Regions from separate parts of the Streptomyces sp. NPDC104367 genome, predicted to be linked through region 2. Evidence: riboswitches for the same ligand, from Rfam matches in the RefSeq annotation. Region 2 holds a riboswitch; the other holds the start of a gene.

Region 1 (4,205 bases), on a different contig from region 2:
GTTCCTTCCCCACCCGGCCTGCGGGCCTCACCGACCCGGTCCTTCTTTGTCACTCTCACCTTCAGAGTGCTAACGCCAATGATTAGCACTCGGGGTAGGCGAGTGCAAGCGCCTCCCGGGGATCGGGCCCGCGGAGTCAGCCCCCTCCCGGGCATGCCGAAGGGCTCGTGCCCCGGGAGGCACGAGCCCTTCGAAGTTGTACAGAAGAACGTCGCTGTCAGTCGGCGCGTGCTTCAGCTGGTCGCCAGCCGGACCATGTCCGCCTGCGGCCCCTTCTGGCCCTGCGAGATCTCGAAATCGACTCGCTGACCTTCCTCCAGGGTGCGGTACCCGTCCATCTGGATCGCGCTGTAGTGGACGAAAACATCCGCACCACCGTCGACCGCGATGAAGCCGTACCCCTTCTCCGCGTTGAACCACTTGACGGTGCCCTGAGCCATGCCTAACTCCCCTATTACTGGCCCTTGCACAGATCCACACTTCGCGGATCCGGGTCAGACCTCACCCCCCAATGGTTGGGGGCGTGCGCCGGAACGCGTCGACCGCGGCCGAATGTATCTGCCCAACTGCCGTCTGCAACAGGTCAATCGGACGAGAATTCTGGACGGAAGGGGTCCGGAATGTAGCGAGAATTCGGCGGAATTCAGGGCAAGTCGGGCCCCGTAAAGGCCACAAAAGCCGCATTTAACGCGCACACTTTGGCTACTTCTTGCCGGGCCCGCGGTATCAATACGGGGCCTCCGACCCGGAGATCGGGAGCGCGTTCCCCAACTGTACCGCGCTCAACCACACAGAATTGCCCCCTCCGCTTCTCTCGCGGAGGGGGCAATCGGATGAACACTCGGTGATGGCCGTTACCAAAGGTAATGTTCGGTCATTCGGCCATCACGTCAACCCCCGCCGACCCCACGTCAGGACGGTCAGGGCGGCGTCAGGGCCGCGTCAGGGCTGGGTCAGCCACCGGCGACGGCCGGGATGATGGAGACGCCGGCCCCGGCCGGGGTGGCGGTCTCCAGACCCTGCTCGAATCGCACGTCGTCGTCATTGACGTAAACGTTGACGAACCGGCGCAGCTTGCCCTGGTCGTCGAGAACGCGGGCGGCGATTCCCGTGTGGTTCTTCTCCAGGTCGGCGATGACCTCGCCGAGGTTTCCGCCTTCGGCGCTGACTTCGGCCTGACCACCGGTGTAGGTGCGCAGGATGGTGGGGATGCGAACGGTGACGCTCACGTTATAAACCTCCGGATTAGAGCGGCTGCCTGCTTATTACTGCCGGCTAGGCCAGCCCGGCCTCACGGAACGACTCGAGACTCGGTCGAATAGTCGCCGTGAGTCCGGTACCCGCGACTGCGTCCAGCGTCTTCAGTCCATCGCCCGTGTTGAGTACGACAAGCGACTTCGTCGGATCGATGAGCCCATTCTCAATGAGCTTTTTGGTGACTCCAACCGTCACTCCGCCGGCGGTTTCCGCGAAGATTCCCTCGGTCCGCGCGAGCAGTTCGATCGCCTCCACGACCTGCTCGTCGTTCACGTCCTCCACCGCACCGCCGGTGCGGCGCGCGATGTCGAGAACGTAGGGGCCGTCGGCCGGGTTGCCGATCGCCAGCGACTTGGCGATGGTGTTCGGCTTCTGCGGCCGGACCACGTCGTGGCCCGCCTTGTACGCGGTGGAGACGGGCGAGCAGCCCTCCGCCTGGGCGCCGAAGATCTTGTACGGCTTGTCCTCGACGAGCCCGAGCTTGATCAGCTCCTGGAGGCCCTTGTCGACCTTGGTGAGCTGCGAGCCGGACGCGATCGGGATGACCAGCTGGTCGGGGAGCTGCCAGCCGAGCTGCTCGCAGATCTCGTACGCCAGCGTCTTGGAGCCCTCGGCGTAGTACGGCCGCAGGTTCACGTTGACGAAGCCCCAGCCCTCGCCGGCCGAGTCGCCGATCAGCTCGGAGCAGAAACGGTTCACGTCGTCGTAGTTGCCCTCGATGCCGACGAGCTCGCCGCCGTAGATCGCGGCCATGACGACCTTGCCCTGCTCCAGGTCGTGCGGGATGAACACGCAGGAGCGGAAGCCGGCCCGGGCGGCGGCGGCGCCGACCGCGCCGGCCAGGTTGCCGGTGGAGGAGCAGGAGAGCGTGGTGTAGCCGAAGGCGCGCGCGGCCTCGACGGCCTGGGCGACGACACGGTCCTTGAAGGAGTGCGTCGGGTTGCCGGAGTCGTCCTTCACGTACAGGCCGCCGGTCACCCCCAGCTCCTTGGCCAGGTTGTCGGCCTTGACGAGCTTGGTCCAGCCCGGGTTGATGTTCGGCTTGGTGGCCACGTCGGCGGGGACGGGCAGCAGCGGCGCGTAGCGCCAGATGTTCGAGGGGCCCGCTTCGATCCGCTCGCGGAGCTGCTCGGTGTCGTAGTCCGAGAAGTCGTACGCGATCTCCAGCGGGCCGAAACACTCCTCGCAGGCGAAGTGCGGGCCGAGCGGGACGCGGTGACCGCACTCCCGGCAGGAAAGCGCCGTGGCGGGGCCCAGGTCTACGGTCTTCGGGGAATCGGGTGCAACAGTCTGCGCAGCCATGTGAGGCGAGGCCCTTTCTCCTCATCTTCCTCACGACGCATCTCGCCGTGAGACGGATTTGGCACCTTCCCAAGCCGGGAGCCTCGCTGTGAACACGAGTACCGACTGGAGGGTTGCCGGGGCTTCATCGGGCCGTTTCCCTCTGCCCCTCTGGATGAGCTGTATGTGGTTGTGGGCGCCGGGTGACCCTCCGACATGCGATGGTCATCGGCGTTGTTCAAGACTGTAACCGAAGGCCAGGACAGTTGAGATAGTCGTCCGTACCGCGAGATGGATCACACCTCGCAGTGTGATCGTGACAGTGAGGAGCCGCTGACTGTGCTGGAAGAAGTCGAGCGCTGGCTGGCCACCCGCTCCTGGGCCGTGAACGACCGTCCGCTGCACCGGATACTCGCCGCGAAGCAGCGCACGGGTCAGACCGTCTCCGTCGTGCTGCCCGCGCTCAACGAGGAGGAGACGGTCGGCGACATCGTCGCGATCATCCGTCACGACCTCGTGCGGCAGGCACCGCTCGTCGACGAGATCGTGGTCGTCGACTCGGGTTCCACCGACCGCACGGCGGCGGTGGCCGCCGCGGCGGGCGCGCGGGTCGTCCACCGCGACGAGATCCTCCCGCGCATCCCCGCCGTCCCCGGCAAGGGCGAGGTCCTGTGGCGCTCGCTGCTGGTCACCACCGGGGACATCGTCTGCTTCGTCGACGCCGACCTGAAGGAGTTCTCCTCCGACTTCGTCGCCGGGATCGTCGGCCCGCTGCTGACCGACCCGGACGTGGACCTGGTCAAGGCTATGTACGACCGCCCGCTGGCCGGTGCGGCCGGGCAGGGCGGCCGGGTCACCGAGCTGATGGCCCGCCCGCTGCTGAACATGCACTGGCCGCAGCTGGCCGGATTCGTGCAGCCGCTGGGCGGCGAGTACGCGGCCCGCCGCTCGCTGCTGGAGCAGCTGCCCTTCCCGGTCGGCTACGGCGTGGAGCTGGGCATGCTGGTCGACGCCCTGCACCTGGCCGGCCTGGACGCCCTGGCCCAGGTCGACGTCGGCGTCCGCAAGCACCGCCACCAGGACGGCCAGGCCCTCGGCCGGATGTCCGCGGCGATCTACCGCACGGCCCAGCTGCGGCTGGCCCGCGGCCATCTGATCCGCCCGTCCCTGACCCAGTTCGAGCGGGGCGAGGACGGCTTCGAGCCGCGCACCTACTCCGTCGACACGGAGGAGCGCCCGCCCATGGTGGAGATCGCGGAGTACGCCGAGCGCCGGGTGGCGTGACTTCGACGTGCGGTCCGTATACGGCCGCTCATCGGGCGTAGCAGTACGTTTGAGCGTTTCCGGGCCGGGCTAGGTTGACGCGTATGGCTTCCCCCATCGCTTCCTCCGACGGTGCCGATGTGCTGGTCGCGTCCAACCGCGGCCCGGTCTCGTACGAGCTGCGCCACGACGACCCGGCCGGCGCGCTGCACGCCAGGCGGGGCGGCGGCGGGCTGGTCTCCGGGCTGTCGGCGATCGGCCCCGACGCGAACGCGGTGTGGGTGTGCGCGGCCCTCGGCGACGGCGACCGCGAGGCGGTGCGCCGGGCCGGGGGCGGTCTGCTGCCGGAGGCGGACACCGGCGGGCAGCGGGTCCGGATGCTCGACATCGAAGCGGACGTGTTC
Region 2 (4,205 bases):
CCTGTCGATCAACGACGTGACCTGGTTCGTCCGGATCTTCTTCTTCGCCGGACCGGTGATCGCGTTCATCGTCACCAAGCGCATCTGCCTCGGCCTCCAGCGCCGGGACAAGGACAAGGTGCTGCACGGTCGCGAGACCGGCATCATCAAGCGCCTGCCGCACGGTGAGTTCATCGAGATCCACGAGCCGCTCTCGCAGGAGCAGCTGCACACCCTCACGGCTCACCACCAGTACGAGCCGGCCCAGGTCGGTGCGGCGGTCGACGAGAACGGTGTCGAGCGCAAGGTCAAGGGGCCCGAGAAGCTCCGCGCGAAGCTGAGCGGTGCCTACTACGGCGAGGACAACCAGATCCCGAAGCCGACTGTCGAGGAGTACAAGGAGATCACGAGCGGCCACGGCCACCACTGATCCACGGCGTCGCCACGCCACGGTCGAAGGGCCCCCGTCCGGTGTACGGACGGGGGCCCTTCGCCATGCCCGGGGCTGGATAAGGTGGGGGTCGTACACCATCATCCCCGTACGACGATCAGGAGCGGCCTTATGAGCGCTGTGACCCCCGCTGGAGGCGACACCGCGGCGGGCCTTTCCTGGCCCGGGGTACTGAACGCGCTGCTGTACGGCCAGGACCAGAGCGCCGACGCGACGGCCTGGGCGATGGACCAGATCATGCGCGGCCAGGCCACCGACGCCCAGATCGCCGGTTTCGTCGTCGCCCTCAGGGCCAAGGGCGAGACGGTCGAGGAGATCAACGGGCTCGTCCGCACGATGTACGAGCACGCGAACGTCATCGAGGTGCCGGGCCGCACCGTCGACATCGTCGGCACCGGCGGCGACGGCGCGAAGACGGTGAACATCTCGACCATGTCGGCGCTGGTGGTGGCCGGCACCGGAGCGAAGGTCGTCAAGCACGGCAACCGCGCGGCCTCCTCCGCGTCCGGCGCCTCGGACGTCCTGGAGAAGCTCGGCGTCAACCTCGACCTGACCCCGCGGCGGGTCGCCGAGGTCGCCGAGGAGGCCGGGATCACCTTCTGCTTCGCCGTCAAGTTCCACCCGGCGCTGCGTCACGCGGGCGCCGCGCGCGGCCAGTTGGGCATCCGCACGGTGTTCAACATCCTCGGCCCGCTGACCAACCCGGCGCGGGTGCGCGCCCAGGCGGTCGGCGTGGCGGACCCCCGGATGGCCCCGGTGGTCGCGGGCGTCTTCGCCGAGCGCGGCCACTCCTCCCTGGTCTTCCGCGGCGACGACGGCCTCGACGAGCTGACGACGACCGGCACGTCCCACGTCTGGATCGTGCGCGACGGCAAGGTCACGGAGGAGACCTTCGACCCGCGCGAGGTCGGCATCGAGCCGGTTCCCCTGGAGGCGCTGCGCGGCGGCGACCCGTCGTACAACGCGGAGGTCGCCCGGCGCCTCCTGGACGGCGAGCGGGGCCCGGTGCGGGACGCGGTGCTGCTGAACTCGGCGGCGGCCCTGGCGGCCCTGGAGCCGGGCCCGGGCACGCTCGCCGAGCAGCTGCGGGCGGGCATGGACAAGGCGGCCGAGTCCATCGACTCCGGGGCGGCCAAGCGCGCGCTGGAGCGCTGGGCGGCGGCGACGAACAAGTAGGGGCGTCGCGGAGTCCGGCCCCGCCGGACTCCGCGGGACCTGCCCTCGTCCCGTCATCCGGACAGAAGTTGCGCATCGGCGATCACTTCACCTACTTTTCTTTTCAGGTCATGAGTGACAGTCATGAGGCCCCGGCCGACTGTCCGGCAACCCTCCGTCCGTGGCGGGGTGCCCCGGGTGAAGACCAGGCCGTAGGCAGCGAGGTCTGCGGCAAGCGCGGACCCCTCGAAACACCAGGGGTCCTGGTCGTACGAGGGAGCCTTCTGTGAGCAAGCGAATGCGATAGGGCGTAGAGCCCCGCCTCCGCGTACCCCTTTCACTTTCCCCGCGCCGTCGACGTACCGTCCGGCGCGGCGGTTCCGCTCACCCTCACAGGAGCTTCGCCATGTCCGTCTCCACCGCTGCCTCCGCCCGGTCCGTCTGTGCCCCGCTGCCCGTTCTGGGCCGGGATGTCACCGTCCCGCTCGTCACCGGCGGCGAGGTCGCCTACGCGGCCCTCGACTACGCGGCCAGCGCCCCCGCGCTCCAGCGGGTCTGGGACGACGTCGCGGCCTACGCGCCCTACTACGGCAGCGTCCACCGCGGCGCCGGCTACCTCTCCCAGCTCTCCACGGACCTCTTCGAGAACGCCCGCCGGACCGTCACCGAGTTCCTGGACTGCCGCCCCGACGACCAGCTGATCTTCACCCGCTCGACGACCGATTCCCTGAACCTCCTGGCCCGCGCCCTCCCCGCCGACTGCCAGGTCTTCGTCTTCGAGACCGAGCACCACGCCTCCCTGCTGCCCTGGCAGGACGCCCGGGTCACCTACCTCAACGCCCCGCGCACCCCGCGGCAGGCCGTGGCGACCCTGGAGCGCGCGCTGGCCGACCGTGACCCCCACGGCCCGGCCCTGGTCTGCGTCACCGGCGCCTCCAACGTCACCGGCGAGCTGTGGCCGGTGCGCGAGCTGGCCGCCGCCGCGCACGCGCACGGCGCCCGGATCGTCCTGGACGCGGCCCAGCTGGCTCCGCACCACCCGGTCTCCGTCCGCGACCTCGACGTCGACTGGGTCGCCTTCTCCGGCCACAAGCTCTACGCCCCCTTCGGCGCCGGTGTCCTGGCCGGCCGCGCCGACTGGCTCCAGGCGGCCGAGCCGTACCTCGCGGGCGGCGGCGCCAGCCGCAAGGTCGCCAGGCGCGAGGACGGGGGAGTGGCCGTGGAGTGGCACGAGAGCGCCGCGCGGCACGAGGCCGGGTCGCCCAACGTGATCGGCGCCTACTCCATCGCCTCCGCCTGCAAGGCGCTCACCGAGGCCGGTTTCGACACGCTGGTCGCCCGTGAGCGGCACCTCATCGACAAGGTGCGGGCGGGGCTGGCCGAGGTCCCGGAGGTCCGGGTCCTCTCCCTCTTCGGCGACGACGCCCCCCGCGTCGGCGTGATCAGCTTCGTGGTGGACGGCTGGAACAGCTCGCACTTCGCCGCGGCCCTCTCCGCGGAGTACGGCATCGGCGTCCGCGACGGCCTCTTCTGCGCCCACCCGCTGGTCAGGACGCTGCTCGGCTCCGACCCGCAGACCCAGGGCGAGTGCGGGGCGCCGGAGGCGGCGCCGGGCGAGAAGTCCCTCAACGCCATCCGGGTGAGCTTCGGCGCCGGTACGCCGGACGAGCATGTGGAGCGCTTCGTGACGGCGGTCCGGGAACTGGTGACCGACGGCGCCAAGTGGTCGTACCGTACGGAGGAAGGCCGCTGCGTCCCGGCGGTGTGATCAGCGCCCCGTCAGGGGCGCGGGCAACTGCGCGGCCGGCCACGACGGACACCCAGGGGATCGCGGTGCTTCGTGCCCGGCTGCGGGCCGGTGGGGGCTGGTCGCGCAGTTCCCCGCGCCCCTGACGGGGCGCGTCGCGGTCGGACGCCCGGAAAGTACCGGGCTAGTTGTCCAGGCCGATCGCGAAGGCCGCCTCCAGGTCGTGCTGGGAGTACGTGCGGAACGCGACGTGCGTGTCCGTCGCCTCCACGCCCGGGATCTTGCTGATGGAGCCGGGGATGACCTCGGCCAGGTCCTCGTGCCTGCGGACGCGGACCATGGCGATCAGGTCGTACGTGCCGGTGACGGAGAAGACCTCGCTGACGCTCTCCAGCGCGGCGATCCGTTCCGCGATCTCGGGGATCCGGTCCACGCTGGTCTTGATGAGGACGATCGCGGTGATCACGGCTGGTTCTCTCCCTCGGGGGCTGGAGCTGGAGTGGCTCTCACTTTAGTGCCACGGCCGTAGCGCACCCACGCGTAGCCGAAGCCCAGCCCGAATCCGACCAGGTGGGCGAGGTAGGCCACGCCGGGGCCGGCCGGGGCCCCGTCCAGGGCCAGCCACTGCAGGGCCGCCCAGAAGGGGAGCACCACCCAGGCCGGGAAGCGCAGGGGCAGGAAGAAGAGGAACGGGAGAAGACTGGTCACGCGGGCGCTGGGGAACAGGTAGAGGAACGCTCCGAGGACCGCCGAGATCGCCCCGGACGCCCCTACCAGCGACTGCTGGGACGTGGCGTTGGCGGCCGCGTAGCCGAGCAGCGCGAGACAGCCGCAGCCGAGGTAGAAGAGGGTGAACTCGGCACGGCCCATCCG

What was found. A riboswitch is a leader RNA that binds a small molecule or an ion and turns the genes downstream of it on or off. The one in region 2 is predicted to bind S-adenosylmethionine.
Region 1: another riboswitch for S-adenosylmethionine. It lies ahead of thrC (threonine synthase); the one in region 2 lies ahead of ACZ619_RS04910 (aminotransferase class V-fold PLP-dependent enzyme).

The regions. Positions count from the first base shown of each region.
Region 1 covers NZ_JBVJND010000051.1:34,811-39,015, forward strand. The annotation lists gene ACZ619_RS42885 (cold-shock protein) at 234-440, opposite strand; gene ACZ619_RS42890 (MoaD/ThiS family protein) at 954-1,229, opposite strand; gene thrC (threonine synthase) at 1,276-2,559, opposite strand; SAM riboswitch class I at 2,578-2,720, opposite strand; gene ACZ619_RS42900 (glucosyl-3-phosphoglycerate synthase) at 2,878-3,822, shown strand; gene ACZ619_RS42905 (alpha,alpha-trehalose-phosphate synthase (UDP-forming)) at 3,906-4,205, shown strand, end outside.
Region 2 covers NZ_JBVJND010000002.1:454,225-458,429, reverse strand. The annotation lists gene qcrB (cytochrome bc1 complex cytochrome b subunit) at 1-409, shown strand, start outside; gene trpD (anthranilate phosphoribosyltransferase) at 542-1,606, shown strand; SAM riboswitch class IV at 1,713-1,829, shown strand; gene ACZ619_RS04910 (aminotransferase class V-fold PLP-dependent enzyme) at 1,992-3,353, shown strand; gene ACZ619_RS04905 (Lrp/AsnC family transcriptional regulator) at 3,517-3,798, opposite strand; gene ACZ619_RS04900 (rhomboid family intramembrane serine protease) at 3,795-4,205, opposite strand, start outside.